Regions from separate parts of the Hominibacterium faecale genome, predicted to be linked through region 2. Evidence: riboswitches for the same ligand, from Rfam matches in the RefSeq annotation. Region 2 holds a riboswitch; each other region holds the start of a gene.
The links. Region 2 has a riboswitch for thiamine pyrophosphate ahead of thiT (energy-coupled thiamine transporter ThiT). Riboswitches for the same ligand answer to the same signal wherever they lie in the genome.
Positions count from the first base shown of each region.

Region 1: it holds a riboswitch for thiamine pyrophosphate, as region 2 does, so the genes downstream of both, thiC (phosphomethylpyrimidine synthase ThiC) here and thiT (energy-coupled thiamine transporter ThiT) in region 2, are expected to answer to the same signal.
Region 3: it holds a riboswitch for thiamine pyrophosphate, as region 2 does, so the genes downstream of both, LG211_RS06345 (phosphomethylpyrimidine synthase ThiC) here and thiT (energy-coupled thiamine transporter ThiT) in region 2, are expected to answer to the same signal.

Region 1 is NZ_JAJAGH010000005.1:256,761-264,797, forward strand. It holds gene LG211_RS06350 (cation-translocating P-type ATPase) at 1-717, opposite strand, end outside; TPP riboswitch at 1,079-1,188, shown strand; gene thiC (phosphomethylpyrimidine synthase ThiC) at 1,256-2,566, shown strand; gene thiM (hydroxyethylthiazole kinase) at 2,582-3,403, shown strand; gene thiE (thiamine phosphate synthase) at 3,390-4,031, shown strand; gene thiD (bifunctional hydroxymethylpyrimidine kinase/phosphomethylpyrimidine kinase) at 4,028-4,807, shown strand; gene LG211_RS06375 (LPXTG cell wall anchor domain-containing protein) at 5,264-8,037, opposite strand, start outside.
Region 2 is NZ_JAJAGH010000004.1:37,944-45,980, reverse strand. It holds gene LG211_RS05100 (4-hydroxyphenylacetate 3-hydroxylase family protein) at 1-210, opposite strand, end outside; gene LG211_RS05095 (NifU family protein) at 336-608, opposite strand; gene LG211_RS05090 (thiamine diphosphokinase) at 835-1,458, shown strand; gene LG211_RS05085 (ECF transporter S component) at 1,758-2,303, shown strand; gene LG211_RS05080 (amidohydrolase family protein) at 2,297-3,034, shown strand; gene thiT (energy-coupled thiamine transporter ThiT) at 3,222-3,857, opposite strand; TPP riboswitch at 3,927-4,030, opposite strand; gene LG211_RS05070 (AEC family transporter) at 4,156-5,082, shown strand; gene LG211_RS05065 (GDSL-type esterase/lipase family protein) at 5,092-5,667, shown strand; gene LG211_RS05060 (acetamidase/formamidase family protein) at 5,669-6,562, opposite strand; gene LG211_RS05055 (hypothetical protein) at 6,768-7,301, opposite strand; gene addA (helicase-exonuclease AddAB subunit AddA) at 7,373-8,037, opposite strand, start outside.
Region 3 is NZ_JAJAGH010000005.1:247,757-255,793, forward strand. It holds gene LG211_RS06320 (molybdopterin-dependent oxidoreductase) at 1-1,631, shown strand, start outside; gene LG211_RS06325 (pyridine nucleotide-disulfide oxidoreductase/dicluster-binding protein) at 1,721-4,024, shown strand; gene LG211_RS06330 (DVU_1557 family redox protein) at 3,993-4,187, shown strand; gene LG211_RS06335 (MarR family winged helix-turn-helix transcriptional regulator) at 4,450-4,881, shown strand; gene LG211_RS06340 (MDR family MFS transporter) at 4,874-6,289, shown strand; TPP riboswitch at 6,415-6,524, shown strand; partial or broken gene LG211_RS06345 (phosphomethylpyrimidine synthase ThiC) at 6,562-6,915, shown strand; gene LG211_RS06350 (cation-translocating P-type ATPase) at 7,067-8,037, opposite strand, start outside.

The DNA of each region.
Region 1 (8,037 bases), on a different contig from region 2:
CAGCGGCGTATCCAGTTCATCCTGATTTTCCAGCATTCGGGCAATCTGGCCCACTTCCGTGTCCATTCCCGCAGCCACGACTACTCCGGTTCCTCGTCCGTAGGTAACCATCGCCGAGGTATACACCATATTGGCGCGATCGCCCAGCGGACAATCCTCCGGCAGAACAGCATCCTCATCTTTTTCCGATGACAGGGACTCGCCGGTGAGGGCGGCTTCCTGGACCTTGAGATTGGCTGAATCAATCAGTCTCATATCAGCCGGTACCAGATCGCCGTCGCTGAGAAAAACCACATCGCCTGTTACCAACTCGGCAGCCGGAACAATACTTTCCTCGCCCTGGCGCAGTACCCGGGCAGTAGGCGAGCTCATGTTTCGCAGGGCCTCCAGCGACGACTGGGCTTTTTTCTCCTGTACGATACCAATCAATGCGTTGATCACGACGATGGAAAAAATGACGATGGCTTCGGTCCACTGCTCAAGAATCGCAGAAAATATGGCCGCACCGATGAGAATCAAAATCATCGGATCGACAATCTGCGCCTTCAGCATCTGACCAAAGCTTTTCGGGGGTTTTGCGCGCAATTCATTGCGCCCGTTTTTGTTTAATCTCTGTAACGCCTCAGCATCGCTCAGACCTTCCTGTGAAGTATCGAACGTCTCTAATACCTGACAGATGGTTTGCGCGTGCCAAGGCTTCTGTTTGTGATGATCCATAAGGAAATATCACTCCTTTCATTAATAAAAAATAATTTATCTGATACGCCGTCCGGCGTTGATCAGCAGAAACACAAAAAGACACAGCCTGAACCGCCGTAAAACAGGCGCAGGTTATGCCTTTCTTTTCATATGAATGATTTTATTATTTTAGAAATGTAACATCGGTCAGCGTCGCTGCTATCGGTGTCGTCCATGGTGGTTCCTTTCTTCAAAATAGTTGAGCTTCATTATATGAAAAACGGCTGCCTGCGTCAAGGCCCTTCTTGGAAAATTCACAATAGATTCACAATTCTTTTTTATTAATTAAAAAGCAGTGGCAAATGGATTGACAGCCCTCCTTTCTTATAATATAATACAGGAAATATTTCAGGGGAGCTTGTATAAGCAGGCTGAGAGGAAGTAATCGAACTTCGACCCTTCAAACCTGATTTGGGTAATGCCAACGTAGGAAGAAGCAAGATTATGTTTTCATTACGGAGAATACCAAAGTCAGGGTTCTCCGTTTTTTCTTGCCCTGAAAGGAAAGGAAGTTAATATGAAACATTACACGACGCAGATGGATGCCGCACGCAAGGGCATTCTCACCAGAGAAATGGAAATTGTCGCTGAAAAGGAGGGCATTCCCGCCGAGCAGCTGATGAAGCTGATGAGTGAGGGCAAGGCCATTATCCCCTGCAACAAGCGCCATAAAGCCATATCTCCCAGCGGATTGGGTTCTTCTCTGAAAACGAAGATTAATGTCAATCTGGGAACATCCCGGGATATGACCGACCTGGACATGGAATTAGCCAAAGTACAGAGCGCGGTGGACATGGGCGCAGAAGCGATCATGGACCTGAGTTCCTATGGGGATACCCGTAAGTTCCGCCGCCGCTTGACGGAAACGTGCCCGGCTATGATTGGAACGGTTCCCATTTACGATGCCGTGGTCTATTATCATAAGCCTCTCATTGAGATCACTACTGAAGAGTGGCTGGATATTGCCCGTATGCACGCAGAAGACGGCGTAGATTTTCTGACCATTCACTGCGGCATCAACAAAGAAACCGCGCATAAATTCAAGCGCAATAAGAGGCTGACCAATATCGTGTCCCGAGGCGGCTCCATCATCTTTGCCTGGATGGAAATGACCGGCAAGGAGAATCCCTTTTATGAACGTTTTGATGAGCTTTTGGACATTTGCAGGGAGTACGACATCACCCTAAGTCTGGGAGATGCCTGCAGGCCCGGCTGCCTGGCAGACGGTACTGATGCCAGCCAGATCGAGGAGCTGATTGCCTTGGGTGAGCTGACCCTGCGGGCCTGGGAAAAGGATGTGCAGATCATGATCGAGGGACCCGGACACATGCCCCTGAACCAAATCGCGGCCAATATGGAAATCCAAAAAACATTGTGCCATGGCGCGCCCTTCTATGTGCTTGGGCCCATTGTCACCGACGTCGCTCCCGGCTATGACCACATCACTTCTGCCATCGGAGGCGCGCTGGCAGCTGCCAGCGGCGCGGCTTTCCTCTGTTACGTCACTCCTGCGGAGCACCTGCGGCTGCCCACCCTGGAGGATGTGAAAGAAGGAATCATTGCCGCCAGGATCGCCGCCCATTCTGCGGACATTGCCAAAGGGATCCCCGGGGCTATGGATTGGGACAACCAAATGAGCCAGGCGAGAAAAGATCTGGATTGGGACAAGATGTTCGACCTGGCCATCGATCCGGTTAAGGCCAAAGAATACCGCGCTTCCTCCTCTCCTGAAAAGGAGGACACCTGCACCATGTGCGGAAACTTCTGCGCAGTGAAAAATATGAACCGTATCCTGGATGGCGAACTTGTTTCCATCTTTGATGAATAGGAAAGGGGCTGCTTTATGCTAAAGGAACAATTGGAAAATGTACGCAGCCAAGCGCCGCTTGTACATAATATTACCAACTATGTAACCGTTAACGACTGCGCCAATATCCTGCTGGCCTGCGGCGGTTCGCCCATTATGGCCGACGATCCGGCGGAAGCCGCTGATATTACCTCCATCTGCGGCGGATTGAACATCAATATCGGAACCTTGAACCAATCCACCATTCCGGCTATGCTGGCAGCAGGCAAGAAAGCCAATCAATGCGGCCGCCCGGTGCTGCTGGATCCGGTGGGCGCGGGGGCTTCACCTCTGCGGACCCAAACGGCCGGACAGCTGCTGGATCAAGTCTCGTTTACTGCCATTCGCGGCAATGTATCTGAGATCAAAGCTCTGTCTCTGGGTTCTGCCACTACCAGGGGAGTTGACGCCGATTTGGCCGATGCCATCACCGAGGACAACCTGGATGAGTCTATCCGTTTTGCTCAGGATTTTTCTGCCCGGACCGGCGCTGTTATCACCATCACCGGGGTCATTGATTTGGTCTGCGACCGGCAGCAAGCTTTCATTATCAGAAACGGTCATCCCATGTTGAGCCGGATCACTGGCAGCGGCTGTATGCTCTCTGCCATGATGGCGGCTTACCTGACCGCCAATCGGGATACGCCTCTTGCGGCGGCAGCGGCGGCCGTCTGCGCCATGGGTCTGTGCGGCGAAATCGCCTATTCCCATCTGAAAGAAGGAGAAGGCAGCGGTACATTTCGCAGCCGTCTCATCGATGCGGTATACTGCCTGAGCGGCGATGAGTTAGAAAGGGGTGCCAACTATGAAGTGCGATAAAAAAACCATGCTCCTGTATGCGGTAACCGACCGCTCCTGGACCGGCCGCCAAACGCTCTATGAGCAGGTGGAGGCGGCTCTCAAAGGCGGCGTCACTTGTGTGCAGCTGCGGGAAAAGGATCTGCCGGAGGATGCTTTTTTGGATGAAGCGGTAAAAATAAAAACCTTGTGCCATCAGTATCACGTTCCCTTTATTATCAACGATAATGCGCCGCTTGCCGTCAAATGCGGCGCTGACGGCGTTCATGTGGGTCAGCATGATATGCAGGCCGGCGCAGTTCGGGAATTGATCGGAGATGACCGGCTCCTGGGCGTTTCCGCTCAGACTGTGGAGCAGGCCGTTCTGGCGGAAAAAAACGGCGCCGACTATCTGGGCGTGGGAGCTGTCTTTGATACTTCTACAAAAAAAGATGCCAATCCGGTCAGCCATGATACAGTAAAAGCTATTCGCCAGGCAGTTTCCATTCCCATCTGTGCCATCGGCGGCATCACCAGGGAAAATATTCGCAGGCTCTCGGGAACGGGAATCGACGGCGTGGCTGTGGTTTCGGCTATTTTTTCCAGCTCGGATATTGAACAGACTTGCAGAGATCTTCGCAGGCTGTCGCAGGAGATGATCGCAAAATGAAAAAAGTATTGACCATAGCCGGCTCCGATTGCAGCGGAGGAGCCGGTATTCAGGCAGATATTAAAACCATTACTGCTCACAAGATGTATGCCATGAGCGCGATCACATCGCTGACTGCACAAAATACCACCGGTGTCTACGGGATCATGGACGCTGACCCGCAGTTTGTCCGTCAGCAGCTGGATGCGATTTTTACCGATATCCTTCCCGACGCCGTAAAAATCGGCATGGTTTCCGCCGCCGGGATCATTGAGGCTATCAGCGAAAAGCTGGAAGAATATCAGGCGCAAAACATCGTTATTGACCCGGTCATGATCTCCACCAGCGGCAGCCGCCTTCTCTCAGAGGATGCGGTGGAAGTTCTGATCGCAAAGCTCCTTCCCCTTGGAACGCTGGTAACGCCCAACATTCCCGAAGCAGAGGTACTCTGTGGGTTTTCCATCGCAAGAAAACCGGATATGCTGAAGGCAGCGGCGCGCATTGCTGATGATCTGCATATGGCAGTTCTGATCAAAGGCGGCCACTTGCCGGGGACTGCCGCCGATCTCCTTTATGCAGAAGGAACAGCTTTCTGGTATGAAGAGGATCGGATCGACAATCCCAACACCCACGGCACCGGCTGTACTCTGTCTTCGGCTATCGCCTGTAATATGGCTGCCGGCCATTCTTTGAACAAAAGTGTGGAGCAGGCGAAAGCTTATCTTTCAGGCGCGCTGCGTGACGGCCTGGATCTGGGAAAAGGACCTGGTCCTCTCAATCACGTATATAAGCTGTAAAGGCTGCCAGAGGCAGCTTATTATGACAGTAGCGCCGCCATTTTGGTTTACCATAATGAAGCGTCCTGTTCTCGGAGGCTCGGGGTTCGGGGAAAGAGGCCGGGAGTCGAGGTCGGGAGCAAATCATCGCGATCTGTGTCTGGCAGCCTTCCCAGCGATGATTTTAGGCCTTTTTCGCTGCTAATCCACCTAAAGAGAGCAAGAAATTATCGCTTTTCTAGCTTTTTTTCTTTTCCCACGATGAAAATTCATCGCAAACTTAGACCAAAACAAGCTGGAGCGATCATTTTACTTTTCACCTTCTATTAATCCGGGCCCGAAGGGCCCGTTCCTTCAGCTCCAGAATGGCAGAGCAGCGCCTCCCCGAATGTTTCGTGTTTCCAATCGTTCACAAAATGGATCGAAAAAAAGGCTGTCGCACCAATGCGGCAGCCCCATTGTTATCTACCGTATCTATTAAGAATTCTTCCGCCTTCTGCTGGTGATGAGTACGATTCCCATTGCAGTGAGCGCGATCAACATCCCCAGGATCAGCAGCGTCATGTTGCTGTCATCTCCGGTCTGAGTCGCTGTGCCTTTGGGGTTATCCGCATCATCACCATTTTTTGTTACATATTCTTCGGTCATCTGATTCTCCAGCTCGATCTCAGCCGCATCCACATCCAGCTTGATTTCTTCATCCAGCACATTGGTGAAGCCCAATTCCGCAGCTTCCAAATCCGTCAGAGCATTGCCGCTTTGATCGGTTTCGGCCAGATAGTAGGTTCCATAAGCCAGATTTTCAAAGCTGACTTTAGCGGCAGTCTTGCCGTTCATCTCCAGGGCCTTGACATCAGTCACTCGTTCTTTGTGGGCCTGATCTGCAAAAAGCGCCACATAGAACACTTCGTTTGTCTCATATGCCTTTCCCTTGAAGGTGGTCGTCTTATTGATTGTAATCTGTCCACCGTAATAGAACTGTTCTTCATCGTGGAAGTCATTGGTGATCACCGCTTTTCCTTCCGTATTCGCTTCGGTCAGAGTAAAGGTGTTTTGATCGATGCTCATCTTGCAGCCCAGCTGCTCCTGGGCATTGGTAATCACCTTTCCCTCAGCATCGGTTTCCGCTACATAATAGGTTTGATTGATGCTCAAATCGGAGAAGGTCACTGTGGTACTGGATTTCCCATTCATAACCAGTGGTTTGATATCACCCACCTGCTGTGTGCAGTCCTCATCGGTATAAAGGCCTGCATAGAAAATGCTGTTGGTCTCAAAGTCCTTGCCATCCAGGGTCACCCGTTTTGTAACATCGATGGATCCCGCCCAGTAATACTGTGAGTAAAAGCTGTTGGTAATCTTGCTTTCAGCGGTCAGGTTGGCCGGGTCTAAAGTTACGACCTGGTTGTCATAGGCGATTGCCCATTGATCGCTGTTATCCTGGTCTGAATAGGCCGTTCCATCTTTGTCGGTTTCGGCAACGTAATAGGTTTCATTTACTTTTAAATTGTCGAAGGTTGCCGTGGAAGATTGGTTGCCGTTCATCTCCAGGGCCTTCACTTGGCTGACCCGATCCTTCAGATCGCTGTCGCTGAATAAAGCCGTATAGAAGGTTTCATAGCTGTTCACGCCAACACCGTCTTCTTTTACTTCCTTGGTTACCCGGATGCTGCCGGCCAGTGTATTGGTAATTTCATAAGTTCGATCCTGGCTGTTTACCGCTTCGCCGTCGATGGCCGCATCGCCGTTTCGGTCAATTTCAACTTTGTAGACCTTGCCTGAATCATAATATCCCTTGGGGACCTTGGTTTCTTTCAGATAATAGGTGCCCGGCTTCAGCCCCTTAAAGGTGAATATTCCATCCTTATTGCCGGTGACTGTCGTGCCGTCGCCTTTACACTCCTTGTCTGTGTAAAGGGTGAATTCCGCACCAGACAAAGCATTGCCTGTTTCACTCGCGATTTTCTTTAAATTAAAATTATACTTATCATTAAAGCGGTCGATGATGGCGCCCATATTATAAGGATCGATTTTTTCCGGATCAAGCAGTGCCGTTCCTTTATCGCGGATCTGGAACACGGTCTCGCTGGAATCCAATGCATACCCATCTGGCGCAGCACTTTCTTTAAGGATATATTTTACCCCTGCTTCCAAATAGTAATCCTTGCCCTCACTGGTGAGGTTGGTCTTTCCGTTTGTATCCTGCCCAAAGACAGCAATTCCGTCTGCGCCTGTTACTTCTGTTCCCAAAAGATTTTTCTCGGATACTTGGTCTTTATAAAGCTGGAACTCTGCGCCCTGCAACGATTTTAACGAATTCGCACGATCGCGCTTATGCACATTGATGTTCAGCAAGCTTCCGCTGGCTCCAGCATCTGATGCCTGCTCCTTGATAAGCACCTTATCTGAAACATCACCTTCATCGATCTCTTTATTGACTGTTAGTTTTGCAGTGTTGGAGTATTCTATGGTTTCGCCAATTTCTCCCTGTATCGCTGCATTGTATTTAATCGTATACTTGTGTCCGTCCGCCTTTGGAATCCTAATCTCCAGCTTATTTTCTTTTCCGCTGGTATCGATTGCTACTGTATACTCGTCATTTTTCAGTTTCTCTGCGTCGTCTCGGATAATACTAATGGAATCCAAATCGATTGCCATTGTTTTACTATAGGTGTCCGCAATTACATAATCTTCTGGCTCCGCAGCCGAGTTGGAGTTGAGTAAAGCACCATTTGGATTTACCTGAATCGTAAATCCGGCTTTATACTGGTTTTTGCGCTCCGGCTGCGTTGTAATTTTCTTGGAAACAATATCATTGTTCACATCAAAGGAATTCTTTACCTCGAGCTTTTCTTCCCCATCAATCGATATCCATGCCGTATTTTTAAAGGTCTTGATCCCTGATGCTGTGAAAACGTCGCTTTTCACCTTGGTCTGGTACTTCAGGACATATTGTTTATTGTTATCCAGTTTTCCCAGGTTGAACCGGTAGGTGCAATTTTTCTTGTCGCTGGTATCTTTTGTTACTTTGATCGTTCGATTCATCGACGTGCCGTTCTCTGTCAGAACCACAGTATAATTGTCATCGAATTCTTGGTTATCGGAAAAAGTATCTTTTACAATTACATCCCCTTCCTCCATGGAAGCGTAATGGCCGTTAAATTTAACGTTCCAGAGAATTTTCCCATCCGCAAACTGTGCCTTAGCTTTAGAGCCGGTCATTTTCATATTGATGGAATAGTCTTCATAGT
Region 2 (8,037 bases):
GTTGATCGTTTCGCCAGTGAGGCTGGACTTAGCAGTCATCAGGTCAGCATACTGCGGATCCTGAGCCAGATCATAAGTCACTGCTACACAGTTGATGGAAGGCCGGATGATTGGATGATCCACCCAATTTTCGATCTCTTCACCAAACATGTAAACTCTGGTCTTCAGCTTTCTTAAGCTTTCAATGTACTGTTCTCCTGTCATAAGCATAATAAAATCACTCCTTTTTTATTCTTAGGTTCCATGCAGGACAATTCCAGCATGTCCCCCAGCATTAACCGTTTATAACTTATGCAATTCTTATACCAACCGAAATGCATTTGTTAACATGCCAATTATTTCCGCAAAAGTTTTTTCGCCATGTCGATCAAGTCTTCACTGACAGATGTGTCAAGAATCACATCTTCGACTCCCTCGCAATTTTCCATCACAATACTTTTTACCACATCTTCAATCGTGTATTGAGCGGATGGACAGGAAGCGCATGCCCCCGTCAGTCTCACTTTTGCGATATTATTCTCAAATCCGGTGAGCTTTGCCCCGCCATAATGGGCTGCCAGCACCGGATCAACTTTTTCTTTTAGAACTTTTTGAATTTGTTCTTCCACTTTTTTATCACCTCGAATTTTGTCATTTCAATTCGCATATCGCTTTATTGATTATATCCCTATCTCGTTCTTTTTTCAAGTGGATAATAGCTAAAAGTTTGTCTTATTTTAGGATTTTTGTTGCGTTTTTACAATTATTTTTTGGAAAAGCTTTTTCGTTTTGTGCTATAATGAATTTGTTCGTTATTTTCAGATTATTTAAAATAAGAATCAGGGTATCTCAATTATGAAAAAATGTATCATTATTACTTCTTATATAGAAGGTGAACTCCGCCAACTACTCAGCAATGAGCAGCCGGGATTCGTAATCTGTGCTGACGGAGGCTACAACCACGCGAGTAAAGCCGGTCTTGTCCCGAATTTTTTGATGGGTGATTTCGACTCTCTTACGGAACGCATTCAACCTGGAGTGGAAATTGTCACTTTCCCCTCAGAAAAGGATGACACGGATACAGGTCTTTGTCTCCAAGCCGCTCTCGATCTGGGATACCGGGACATCCTAATCATCGGCGGCATCGGCGGCCGTTTCGACCACGCAATCGCCAACATTCAGCTCATGGCCGGTGCTGTCGATCAGGTGGAACGCATTGCTATAAAAGACAAGAAGAATTACTGTACAGTCTTGAAAAACGGGGGTCTTGAATTGTCGAAAAAACAGGGGCAGCATGTGTCTTTGTTCGCCTTGTCTGATGTGTGTGAAGGCGTCACGATTTCCGGAGCCAAATATCCTTTGACGGATTATACGCTCTCCCGAACCTTCCCCCTGGGGGTCAGCAATGAATATCAGGAAGACACGGTCCGTATATCCGTACAAACTGGAACTCTATTAATTGTACTTTCTGAAGATTAGCAGCATCTGTATTGTATGAATAGCTGAAAACTGTATTTAAGGAATTGTACGGAGGGCCTGTACGGTTGTCTGGGATTGCACTAGTTTCGCGGCTTTTGTCGAAATTAGTGCATTTTTTTAAGCTTTCAGAGGTCGAATTTTGTCAAACGAAACAAAAATGCGGACATTTGAAGATTTCAGGCCTGCCATCCTCCCTTTTATTTTTCAAATCTGTTCTTATAAAAATTCTCATTTTTGTCTCTTTTCATAAATACAGACCAGTAGTATGCTGTTAACAGAAAAGAACTTGGAGGAAAAAAATGAGACAAACAGAACGAGTAAAAAATTTGTGCGAGACAGCGCTGTTCATCGCGATTGTCTTCTTCGGCGTATTCATTATTAAGTTTCCGGGGCCCTTCGGTTATGCCCATATCGGAGATTCCATGATCTTCCTTTCCGTCCTCATGCTGGGCGGCAAGCGGGGCGCCGCGGCCGGCGGGCTGGGTGCGGCCATTGCTGATATTGTCAGCGGATACACGATTTGGGCTCTCCCAACGCTGATTTGTAAAGTCTTAATGGCTCTGGTGATGGGCGCGATGATCAAGCACCATGTCTTTGGGCTGAAAGGAAGAAGCTTGTGGATCGTGGCAGCCGTGACCGGCGGATTGACCCAGGGAATCGGTTACGTCATTTTCTGGTACGCGCTCTTTGGGAAAGCTGCTGCCATTGCCGCTGTTCCCGGGCTGACATTCCAGGCGGTTTCCGGCATTATCATCGCTTTCGTAATCACAGAAGCGCTGCAGAAAACCAGCCTCAAAAGGCATTTTATTTACACCACGGACGGAAAAGGAGCAGAAACATGTTAGAACGTATGAAAAGCTTTAAGAAAATCGATGCCCACAGCCATATCGGATATTTCGGTGGCTGGTCGGATGTTGGAATCACACCGGAAGAGCTGATTGCGCAAATGGATGAATATAACGTGGAAAAAACCGTTATTTGTACATATCCCATCAAAGAAAGCCTGGACGCGGTGGACAAGTATCCCGACCGCTTTGTCGGCGCTGCCTGGGTAAATCCAAACGATACAGATCCTCTGGGACAAATCAGGGATGCTGTTGCAAACCATGGCTTTAAAGCGATCAAACTGCACCCTCTGATGCACAGCTATCTGCCCAACGACGAATGCGTATTTCCCATCGCTGAGCTGGCTATGGAGCTGGAGATTCCCCTTATGATCCACACCGGACACCCGCCTTATTCCCTGCCCTGGAGCGTAGCACAGCTAGCGGATTTTTATCCCGATCTGCCCATAGTCATGATCCATATGGGACACGGCAACGGCATGTATGTCCAGTCGGCCATCGATATGGCGAAAAAGTATTCCAACCTGTATCTGGAAACCTCCGGGATGCCCATGCATACCAAGATCAAAGAAGGCTATGAAAAAGTCGGAAGCAGTCGCATTATGTGGGGACTGGACGCGCCCTTCCACCATCCTACCGTGGAAATGCAGCGAACGATTGTCAGCGGACTTTCCGACAAGCAGCTGGAAGATGTCTTTTACAACAATGCTAAAAAATTATTAAAACTATAAAAACACTTTCTGAGATGCGGGGCCGCGCGATAGCCCCGCCTTTTTATAACGCAGGAAATATCGATGCAATCGATATTGACGGAGTTTCAAAGAAAGTACATTGCGAAGCGTCGGCCCCTGCGGCCGACATGTGTGCATAGGGAGCTATGCTCCCGTCATGCACACTTTTTTTACTTCCAAAATTTCATTAGCTTAACAAGAACTGTTTTTTCAAGCCCTGCAGGCTTCGTCTCAACGGCGGTATGGCCAGTAAGGCTACGGTGATAGCCGCTTCCGCTCCCAGATAGGCGAAATTATACCAGCAGGACCAGGTTACCGCATTGAACCCCTCCGGCACATACGCGCCGAAAAAGATAATGCCTGAAAGCGCGGAGCATATGTAACGTCCCAGCACACCCAGCAGATATCCTCCGATCAGGCCGCCCTTTTTGTTTCGCAGAATACCGGCAAGGCCGATGGCGCCAAAAGCCAGTGGATAATCCAGTAATAGCTGCACAGGGTGAATGACATAGGGGCTGAAAATCAAATCCACTAGCCCCACACACATCCCAGCCATCACACCCCTTCGAACGCCGAAAAAGTAGGCGCACAGAGCGATCGGCAGCATGCCGAAGGCCGACACATCGCCGCCCTGAGGCATGGGAAACAGCTTTACCTGTTTTAGGACCACGGCCAATGCCACTAAAAGCGCAGAGGCCACCATCGCTTTGGTATCCGGTTTTTTCCCTTTGCCGGAAATCAAAATCCCTGCAAACAATAAAACGATAATTGCGATCGCCGCTGCTTGGCCTGAAACAGACTCAAAAAATGTTTGTAATGACATAAAAAATCCTCCTTTTCATCAGGAGGGGAACTGAGAATTGTTCCAAATCGGAAATAAATTTCTTCCGGAATCGGAAATAAATTGCTTGCCTGCGCCGGCATTATCCGGATCAGGTCTTGAGGGTATGGCCGCCCATGCGGCTCCTCTCAGCCAAAGCTCCCCTAGCATTTTGTTAAGTTTTTATTATTATACGCCTGACTTTCCTTCGTTGTCAATGATACAATGTTTGCTCCCCGCTCTTGATTTGGTGCGCCAACTAAGGCTATAATGGATTTACCAAAAAAGAGAGGTAACCGTTTTGATAAATGGAATCATAAGCGTCCTGGTAGTATTTCTTTTGCTGGGAGTAGGCTTTTATTTTACAAAGACAAAGAAGTGGCCGGATAATACCAATCAAGTGTTTTCGACGGTCGTTGTTCAAATTGCAGCGCCGGCCCTGGCCGTAGTCAGCATTGAAAACCGGTTTACGCCTCAGATGCTGGCTTCATCCGTGATCAACCTGCTGATCATCACAGCATGCTTGCTGTTCTTGCATCTTCTGGGCAGAGTGCTTTCGAGTCTGATGAACCTGCCCCAAAAGAAGAAAGCCGTCTTTGACACTACCTTTACCTTCAACAATTCCATGTTTATCGGGCTGCCTATTATCAATATCATCTTTGGACATGACGGACTGCCTTATTTATTCACCTTTTATTTGGTTACGATTGTGCTTTTCTGGAGCCTGGGGGCCTGGACCCTTTCACAGGCTTCGGACCAGACCAGCCTCAAGGCGTTTTCCGTTCGGCGTATTTTCATCCCCGGCCTGATTGGCGTGATGATCGGCTGCCTGCTGGCCGGATTTGAGCTGAAGCTGCCGGTTATTTTTGAAACGGCCCTCTCCTATCTGGGGGATCTGTGCGTACCACTTTCCCTGCTGGTAATCGGGGCCAATCTGGCGCTCTCTTTGTCAAAGGGCATGGCTAAGATCACCATCGATCAGCTGCTGATTCTGGCCGGTAAGTTTATCATCAGTCCTCTGCTGGCCTGGGGCGCTTTCACCTTGGCTGGCATCAGCGGTCTGCCGCTTCATGTATTTATATTGTGCGCTTCCCTTCCCTGCCACGCTCAGACGGCCATTCTGGCACAATTTTATGATGTGGAAGGCGAATATGCATCCAACCTGGTCAGCTTGTCCACTCTGGTCAGCCTGATCACCATACCCGTTTATGCAAGTATTTTACTTTAGGAGGTTTTTATGCGTACCGTTTGTTTAGGCGACAGTTTTACCCAGGGATTCGGCGTCAACCGGGACGAAAACTGGGTATATCTTTTGAACACACCCTGCAGCACCTTTATCAATAAGGGCATCAGTGGTGATACCACCGGCGGAATGCTGGCCCGCTTCTGTTCCGATGCCGTACATGAAAAGCCCAACTACCTGTTCATCACAGGAGGTTTCAACGATCTGATCTCCGGCGTTTCGGAAACAGTACCCCAGGCCAATTACTTTGCCATGGTTCATCAGGCGTTCCACAATAATATGATCCCGGTTGTCTGCACGGCTCCCCCTTTTGATCCGGATGCAGCAAGAGCCGGCTGGCCGGAGCTAACGGACTTCGACCTGGTAAAAGACCGTTATTTAGCTTTACGAAATTGGCTGCTTTCCTTTGCAAACGCCTTCGATCTGTTTCATGTGGATTTTTACGGAGAATTTGAAAAAGTCCTCTCCCGCAATCCAGGAAAGGACTTTTATATCGATGGCATTCATCTTACCTCTGAAGGTCATGAACAAATCGCTGATATTGTGCTCAAGGCGCTCTACAGTTTTTAGCTTAAAATTCGATCTGCCCCAAGTAGCCCTTGGGTATCACAAAGCGAACCGTTTTCAGCGGATCTACCACCTGGCAGAATTGAAGCTGTCCGGCCAGACTCATTAATATGGTCAGGTCCGGATCGCTCATATCCACTCGCTCTTTCAGGAACAGAAACATGGTTTCCGTCGCGTCCGAAGCCGCCTGATCCAAGGATTCTCTAGAAACGATCACTGACCAATAATCCCGATCTTCCAGCACAGGCTCTGTCTGTGCTTTTTCTTTGATTAATTCCAGCGTAACAGTGACTTCCGCCGGTATTTCCAGTCCGGAAACGCCGATCTCCCCATCGCCCATAGCCGCATGGAGGTCTCCCATGGCAAAGAGCGCGCCGTCGACCGCCACAGGGAAGTAAATGGTCGCTCCTTCTGTCACCATTTTATTGTCCATATTTCCTCCATGATGTCCAGGCGTTCCCGCATTGATCGATTTTCCTGATTCCGGGGCCACTCCAATTACGCCGATCATAGGGTTGAGAGGAATATCGATCCCTGGAGCAAAATGTGCCTGGCCGTCGGAGACTGGGATTACACGGGTATGGCTGTCTTTGAGCAGATGGCCCAAAATACCCATGCCTTCACCGCACACGGATGTGCCTTTCTCATTGAGCTCGATCTTATCGATGGTGACCTTAAGGGTATCTCCTGGCTGGGCGCCTTGAACATAGATCGGTCCAGTTGCCGGATTAGTCCGGTCCCAATCCAGCGTTTCCATCTTGTCTTCCGGGCTTCTCAATTGGTTGGCGAAACAGTCCATCGTTTCGATCAGGATGGTCGCGCCTGGAGAAACCGTCATAACTGGTTCGTTCTGATCAGAAAACTGATAGATGGTTTTGTCGCTTTTCAAATGAAGCATCGTTTTCCTCCTTCGATATACAAAAGATCCTATTTTTTCTTTAAATGCGAAAACATATATAAATTGTCCTATGTAATAGTGTAAGGGATTTTACAGCGGGTGTCAAAGGCAAATCTCTCGCTGAGAAAAGATATTGGCAAAAGATAAAAGAATCCCCGCAGCCTGCTAAGAGGCACGAGGATGTCCTGACTTTTTTATTTATCTCCTAGCTTTCTTTTTTCTCTCCCTCTTGAAGTTCTACCGAATCGCCTTCCTCTTGTGTTTCCGGTTCGCCCGCTGCTTCCTCCAGCGCTTCAGCCTCCATTTCTCCTTCCGGGGTTTCAAGCTCCGCGTCTTGCTGCGGTTCCTCTTCGGTTTCCAGTGCTTCTTCCTTTGGTACAGCTCCTGTCAGCTGCTCTTTAAAGGTATTCTCCAGCTCAATCTGCTGTTGAGCCACTTCCGGTTTTGGTGAAAGAGCATCCACCTTTTTTAAAATAACGGCAGCTGCAAAAAACAATATGGCAAATCCCAGATAGTTTCCTGTACTGGAAGCCACATATTGAATTACATCTTTAATTCCTTCCGATATGGACATTCCATAGCTGGCGTAATAACTCGATACATAGGTAATCGAATAATACAGCATATAAATGACGCATATCAGCGATAATCCGGCACACACATACAGCCCGATCACACCTTTTCTGCACAACGAACTTTTCTTCTTTACTTTCACTCCGATCTCGGCTTTATCTCCCATTTCATTACCTCTTTCTTATCGTTTTCCTCATTATGACAGGATAAGGTGTCGACCGGTTGAGGGAATTGCGTTCATCCGTTGTTATTTGTGTGATAGCTGATCCAGTCATTTTCACTAAAAAGGTATAAACATGCTTCCGCGACCGGCTTTTGACGGATAATTTCCAAAGCTTCCTGATAGATTTGGACTTGGCCCTCATATGTTTGTTTCAGTTTCCGCAGCGCCTGTTCTCGATCTTTTTTATTTACATAACTATTTTTATAGTCAATTAAAACTAAATAATCTTCTTCCTCAAAATAGCAGTCAATCACACCCTGAACCATTACTTCTGTGCCGTCCACCTCTTTCAGCAGATTGAATTCCGTTTCCTTGTACAGCTGATCGGCTTTGGCCGCGCGCACACCAATGTCGCTTTGGAAAAATGCCGCTATTTTATCGCATTCCACGGCCTGCGCCTCATCCGGCAGCAGAAGTTCCTGTTCTTCCATCCGCTTAACTTGGGTGCGCACATATTCCTCGCCCTTCCCTGCCCTTGTCTGCGACAGCGCCTGGGCAAAGTTAATACACTCCATGACTTTATGCATAATCGTCCCCCGCTGAGCTGCGGTAAAGTCTTGCGTTCCCTGTAAAAATGCCGGAGACCTGAGAGCGATTTCTTCTTCTGCATGCTCGCTTCCCATTCGGCTCAGCTCTGTAACCGAGTATTTGGATTTTTTGGATAAAGCGGCCAAATTCT
Region 3 (8,037 bases), on a different contig from region 2:
GTATCGCGGCAGCTACATATGCGATGGCAGCGATTGCCTGCATGGCATGCGACGATATGCCGGTAGCATTATCCATTACTTATCCTGAGTTCATGGCTCTGTCCGGAAAGCGCGCTCCGTCCTACACCAACGGAAGATTGGCCTGCGACAAGGACGGCAAGATCGTCGGAGCAGAATGGGATTGCGGTATGGACCACGGTTCCTACAACGAACTGGGCGACGACTTGATCACAAGACCGGCCAAGTTCATGTTCTTCCCATACAACATTCCCAACTGTCTGGGACTGACAAGAGTTGCCTGCACCAACCACAACTACGGAACTGCGTACAGAGGCTACGGATCACCACAGGCATACACAGCATCCGAGGCGCTGGTTGATATGATGGCTAAGAAGATTGGCATGGATCCGTTCGAATTCAGATATAAGAACATCGCAAGACCTGGAGATACCAACATCAACCAGTATCCTTTCCGTGAATACCCGATGGAAAAGATGATGGATATCTTAAAACCGATTTATGAGGAAGTAAAAGAAAGAGTTGCCAAAGAATCTACTCCTGAAAAGAAGAGAGGCGTAGGTATCGCATGGGGCGGATACAACGTAACAGAAGGTATCTTCGACCAGTGTACCGTTGCTCTGGAATTACTGCCCAACGGCAAATTTGCCAAATACGACACCTGGCAGGATCAGGGACAGGGCGGCGATGTAGGCGCTCTGGTTACCACTTTGGAAGCTCTCAAGCCTCTGGGTGTAACCCCTGACGACATCGTGCTGATTCAGAATGACTCCAAATTCTGTCCTGACTCCGGTGCTACCGCATCATCAAGACAGCATTACATGAACAGTAAAGCCGTTGTCATGGCTGCTGATGAACTGATGAACGCTATGAGAAAGCCGGACGGCACTTACAGAACCTATGATGAAATGGTTGCGGAAGGCATTCCGACCAAATATGAAACGCAGTACCAGAATCCGGAAGATATGACGCTGAAATATCTGGATCCGAATACAGGCGTAGGAAATCCGACTCCTGCCTTTACCTATGCTCTGCATATGGCAGAAGTTGAAGTTGACACCAAGACAGGCAAGGCTACTTGTATCGGTTACTGGTGTGTAGACGACGTTGGCGTTATCGGAAACATTGCTGCGGTTAACGGTCAGGCTTACGGCGGATTGTCCCACTGCATAGGCTTCGCTCTGACGGAAAATTATGAAGATGTCAAGAAGCACAGCAACATCGCCGGCGCAGGGATCCCGACTATCAAGGATATCCCGGACAACTTCAACCTGATCCATCACTGTACGCCGAGAAATACCAACCCGTTTGGTTCCTCCGGCGCATCCGAAGCATTCCAGTCCGCTGGACACATGGCTGTTATAAACGCCATCGACAATGCTTGCGGCGTAAGAATTTACGAAATCCCGGCTTACCCGGAAAAGATCAAGGAAGGTCTCGACAAGATCGCCAAGGGCGAAGAGGTTCTGCCTCCTAAGAAATACTTCCTGGGCTCGGATTTCTACGAAGAAATGGAATACATCAAGAACAATCCGATGGTTGACCTGTTCGAAGACATGTTCCCAGAGGATAAGAAGGAAGATTACGAGTCCATCACCAATATTCCAGACTAAACCACTTGATAAAAACAGCAAAACAATGATACAATCTTATCGGCTTAGGGGTAACCTTAAGCCGATACTTGTATGGAGAGATGATACTTATGAAGAGATATCTTAAAAACTTTGAAGACTGTATGGAAAAAGAAATTCCTTATTGCGTGGGCGACTGCCCCTTTGATATGGATATTCTAAATTTTATAGAAAAAACACGGCGGGGCGCTTTTAAAGCTGCCTTTAAGGTCTATCGCAACGCCACCGGCTTTCCCCGGATCGCCAATGCTCTTTGCGATGAACCCTGTAAAAAAGCCTGCCCGCGGAAAGACTGCGGGGGCGCCATTGAGCTGTCGCTTCTGGAAAAGGCAGCCATAGAATTTGCAAAAGACACCTCGGCTACCGACTATAACATCCCGATGAAAAAAGAGCGGGTCGCCATCGTCGGCGCCGGACTTGCGGGAATGGCAGCGCTGCTTCGCCTTTCTACGAAGAAGTATACGCTGGAGGTCTTTGAAAAGAGCGGCCGCATTGGCGGTCATCTGCACAATACCATGGATCCGAAAATTTTCATGAAGGATTTCAACGAGCAACTGGCTCATCAGGACTATGACATACATTTCAACACAGAGATCCAGGATCTTAGTGATCTGAAGGACGGAAACTTCGACGCTGTTTTTATCGCCACTGGAAAAAACGGCCCAGATTTTGGACTATTGAATGCCCGCAGTGCTTCCGGCGACCCCTTCTGTATGGAGCAGGGCGGAACCGGATATTTTGCAGGCGGCGAATTGATCGGCGATTCTCCCCTCCACGCTCTGTCCGGCGGCCTGGCTATGGGAACGGTCATTGACAATTACCTAAAAACCGGCAGCCTGTACTACCCCAGAGAAAGTAAGCGGACCCGCATGTGCCAGGGGCTGGTTCAAATTGAAGGCACATCGGAGGCTGTGGCTGCAGCCGATGGTCATTATACAAAGGAAGAGGCCATGGAGGAAGCAGCCCGCTGCGTGGAATGTCAGTGCCGGGCCTGCAAAGACCACTGCGATCTGTTGGAATTTTCCAGTAAGGGGCCGGTTCGTGTCAAGGATGAAATCATTGCCACCACTCTGGAGGGTAAGAGCGAACTGAAGGCCACTCCCGCCAGGAGGCTTATGTCCATGTGCAATCAATGTGGAATCTGTAAAGAAATCTGTCCGGAGGATATTGATCTGGACGGCCTTTTCCTGGCCGGGCGGCAGAAAATGCACAATCAGGGAAAAATGCCCTGGCCTTACCACGATTTCTGGCTTCGGGATATGGCGCAGGCTGACAGCGAAGAATCCAGTCTGGTCCGTCCACCCAAAGGCAGCAGCAAATGCGGGTATGCCCTATTCCCCGGTTGTCAGCTGGGCGCGTCGGAGCCGGAGCTGATCGTTAAAATTTACGATTCTCTGCTCAACCAGCATCCGGATACGGCCATGTTCCTCCGCTGCTGCGGAGTTCCCCAGCTTTGGGCCGGCGACCGGGCCAAATTCGACCTGGGCCTTGAGGAAATCAGAGACCAGTGGCGAAGTCTGGGAGAGCCGACCATGATTATGGGCTGTATGACCTGCCTGAAGCATTTTAAAGAATATCTTCCGGAAATACCGGTCATTTCTCTGTTTGAGATTTTGCAGGAATGGGAGATCAGCGGCGGCTGCTGCGAACAAACCTTTTGCGTCTTTGATCCCTGCTCCGCCCGCGGCGAAGCAGATGTCCGCCAGTCTGTACGGGATCTGGCCCAAGACATCGGCGTAACGCTGGAGCCTTTGCCGGACAACAATCAATACTACACTTGCTGCGGCTATGGCGGCCACGGAGCCATCGCCAATCCGGAGTATGCGGATTTTGTAGCCAAAAAGCGAATTGCTGAAAGCAAGACGCCTTACATCACCTATTGTATCAACTGCCGGGATATTTTCCTCAAGCAGGGCAAACCGGCCCATCATATTCTGGAGCTGCTCTTTGGCGAAGGCGACGGTCAGCAGCATCTGCCGACGGTTACCGAGCGTCAGGAAAACAGAAGGGTCCTCAAAAAGACACTTTTGGAATTTTTCTGGGAGGAAGAAATGGAAATCAAACAAACCGAGTACCCGATTACGGTGGAGATGTCCGAGGAAGTGAAGGCCAAGCTGGATCAGGAACGGATCCTGGAAGAGCAGGTCCTCCACACCATCGATTTCTGCCAGCGTCATAACCGGACCATTTTCAACGAAGAAACCGGTACCTTGTCCGGCTACTGCGTGATCGGCTATATGACCTATTGGGTGGAGTACAAAGTGCTCAATGAGGCGGACGGCCGGTTCGAGCTGGTCAACGCGTACGCGCACAGAACAAAGATAGAATTGGAGGCGGTCTGGAATGGCATCAAACAAGACACTGATCTGCAATAAATGCAAATGCGGCCTTGCGGAAATCGATACCCAGTTTACTTATCTGGATAAAAAGTTCCGTCACAAGGTGCTGCGGTGCCCTCAGTGCGGCCAGGTCTTTATTCCTGAAGATTTGGCCAAGGGCAAAATGGCACAGCTGGAAAAGTCTTTGGAAGAAAAATAAAGCGGTTCCCTCACAAACGTTATACGTGCTTCACGCTCATCTTCACAAGGTGAAGTCTTTCGAAGTATTGGAAATGCCAAGTATTCGATATTTTCTATACGATAGCAAAAGCTGCCTCGTCCGATTGACCGGATCCGCCAGGCAGCTTTTTAATGCACTCAAAAAACAAATTTTGTTTGACAAAAGCGGTGCTTTGTTATTATAATAGTTAGGTACCTAATTAAATGGATTGTAAGTCGAAACAAGAAACGAGGGATTATTTTTGAAACCAAATGATAAGGAAATTATCGAGCTCTTTTTTTATGTGGCAAAACTAAGCAAACATATTACTGACAATGACCATCGTTACTATATTGGACAATGGCGCTGCATGCTGCTTTTAGATTATATTGGAACAATCAATCAAAAGAAGCTGTCGGATGCTTTAAAAATCCGACCCGCTTCCTTAAGTGAACTGCTCTCCAAATTGGAAAAAAAAGGGTATATCGCCCGAATACCCTCTCAGGAAGATAAACGGAGCTTTCTCATTTCATTGACTGAATCCGGTAACAAACAAATAGCGTACTATCGCAAAAAACGAGAAGAGTCGCTAAACAGCATGTTAACGGTTCTGTCTGAGGAAGAAAAAAATCAATTTTATAAAATTCTGCTGAAATTGCAAGACTATTATAACCGAGGGAATGGTCATGAGTAATCATACAATCCTTACAAACAAAAAACGCACGCTGATTTTTGTGGATATTTTAATAACATGCATTGCCTCTTCTATGCTTGCTACGGCCCTAACAACCGCCCTTCCTCCGATTATGGCCGACTTTCACATCAGTGTAACTACAGGCCAGTGGCTGACAAGCGGATACTCCTTGGCTATGGGAATTATGATGCCTTTGACAGCCTTTCTGATTACCAGATTTCCGACGAAAAGACTGTATTTACTGGGGATACTATTCTTTATTGCCGGTTTGACTTGTTGTGTGATTGCCCGCTGGTTTCCTATTATGATGTTGGGGAGGGTCCTCCAAGCCTGCGGAAACGGGATACTTCTGTCTATGTCACAGGTAATCCTTCTGACCATTTATCCGCCGGAGAAAAGGGGTACTATCATGGGCTTATATGGCCTGTCGATCGGTGCGGCACCAGTAATTTCACCTACGTTGGCGGGAATTTTAGTTGATTCTTTCGGATGGAGAATGATCTTTTACATCTCAATCGGTATTATGCTGATCTCTCTGATTTTTGCAATCGGCGTTTTTGATAATGTTCTTGCTACTATGAAGCGAAAATTTGATGGATTCTCCTTTGTTCTCAGCGCTTTGGCTTTTGGAGGCATTACTCTGGGGATTGGCAATATAGGCAGCCGCAGCCCTACAGCCGCGCAAACCTACATGCCGCTGGTCATTGGGATCATTTCCGCAGCCTTTTTTGTTTACCGGCAGCTTCATATAAAAGAGCCTTTTTTAGAGCTGAGGATTTTAAAACAGAAACAATATGCCTTAAGTGTATTGGGAAGTATGTTGCTCTATCTGGTAATGATGGGATCATCGATTATTATTCCCCTTTATGTGCAGTCGATTATGGGTTATTCCGTGACGACCTCCGGCCTAGTAACTCTGCCCGGTTCTCTAGTAATGGCTGCGATCAGTCCTTTTGCCGGCATCATTTATGACCGGATCGGCATGAAAAAGTTATTTGTGGCAGGAGCGTTTTGTATGCTGCTCAGCAATATTGGGATGTTCTTTATTACAAAGGAAATGTCTATTTGGATCGCATCTTTTTATAATATGATGCGATGCGCCGCAATCGGCTGTTTGATGATGCCTCTGGTTACTTGGGGGATCAGCGGTATTCAGCCGGAGCTGACAGCCCACGGGACAGCATTAGTAAACTCTTTGCGGACAATTTCCGGAGCCATCGGAACTGCTGTTTTTGTAGGAATAATGACCATGGTAACCAATCATTCGATCGATCGCTATGGAGAAAATGCCGCTATACATGGACTAAATATGACCTTTTTGGCAATGTCTGCGGCAACTCTTATTTTAGTTTTCATCGCTGCATTTTTAGTAAAAGGAGGCAGAGCCCACACGGAAATCATCTCATAAATGGGATCGATTCGTGTATAATAGATGAACTATCCGTCATAATGCGTCCAATCTTGTCAATATAAAATTTTACAGTAAACAGACAAACGGATTGGCATGTGCATATTGTCTGTATTATAATACAGACAATATTTCAGGGGAGCTTGTGTAAGCAGGCTGAGAGGAAGTAATCGAACTTCGACCCTTCAAACCTGATTTGGGTAATGCCAACGTAGGAAGAAGCAAGATTATGTTTTCATTACGGAGAATACCAAAGTCAGGATTCTCCGTTAGAGTGGCTGGATATTGCCCGTATGCACGCAGAGGACGGCGTTGATTTTCTGACCATTCACTGCGGCATCAACAAAGAAACCGCGCATAAATTCAAACGCAATAAGAGGCTGACCAATATCGTGTCCCGAGGCGGCTCCATCATCTTTGCCTGGATGGAAATGACCGGCAAGGAGAATCCCTTTTATGAACGTTTTGATGAGCTTTTGGGCATTTGCAGGGAGTACGACATCACCCTGAGTCTGGGAGATGCCTGCAGACCCGGCTGGCTGGCAGACGGTGCCGATGCCAGCCAGATCGAGGAACTGATTGCCTTGGGCGAGCTGACCCTGCGTGACTGGGAAAAGGATGTGCAGAGATGTCCGAGGAAGTGAAGGCCAAGGGCAAAATGGCACAGCTGGAAAAGTCTTTGGAAGAAAAATAAGGCAGCGGGGCTGGGGCCCGCGCCTTTCACAAAATGGATCAAAACAAGGCACACCGCGCATGCGATGTGCCCTTTTTATGAATTTAACCTTTTTTCAAACGTTTTATCCCCTTTCCTGCTTCCACCTGTAAAATAGACAGCAGCGACAATCCAACGACTGCCAGCCACTGATCCCCGGTCAGCAGTGTGAGTTTGAAGGCATTTTGCAATACCGGAACAAAGAGAATCGCCAGCATAAAGGCCAAGGATACAGCGAAAGAAACGACCAGCCATGGATTGAGGCCTTCCGCCCTTACCCAGATAGGCTCGGTATTGGAACGCTGATTAAAGGCCCTCAGCATCTGAGAAAAGGCCAGCACGCAGAACGCCATTGTCTGGCCGGCCGTATGGCCGCCGCTATTTGCGCCGATCCAATAAGCAATCAGCGTCATCCCGGCCACAAAGATTCCCTGAATCACCACTCTGCGTACCAGATCCTTTTCAAACAATGTACCCGATTTCACCGGCTGGTGCTCCATGATATGTTTGCTGGCCGGATCCACGCCCAGAGCTAGAGCCGGAAGGGTCGCCGTAGCCAGATTTACCCAAAGGATATGGAGAGCCAGCAGCGGCGAATTCCAGTTGAACACGGTTGCTATGAAAAGCGCCAGAATCTCTGCGATATTTCCTACCAGCAAAAATTGAATGACCTTCTGGATATTCCGATATACGCGTCGTCCCTCCTTGATGGCATAAGCGATGGTAGTAAAGCTGTCGTCCAGAAGGATCATGTCCGATGCGTCCTTCGCCGCGTCGGTACCGGTCATTCCCATGGCTACGCCTATATCGGCCGCTTTCAGAGCCGGAGAATCGTTGACTCCATCGCCAGTCATAGCAGCAATTTCCCCGTTACGCTTCAGGGATTGGATGATACGCAGTTTATCTGCAGGTGATACACGGGCAAAGACGGAGGTGTTTTTTACTGCCTCATCCAGATCTTTATCCGTCATGGAATTGAGCTCTTCTCCGGAGAGAACCAGATCTCCGCTCCGGTAAATATCCAGCTCCCTGGCAA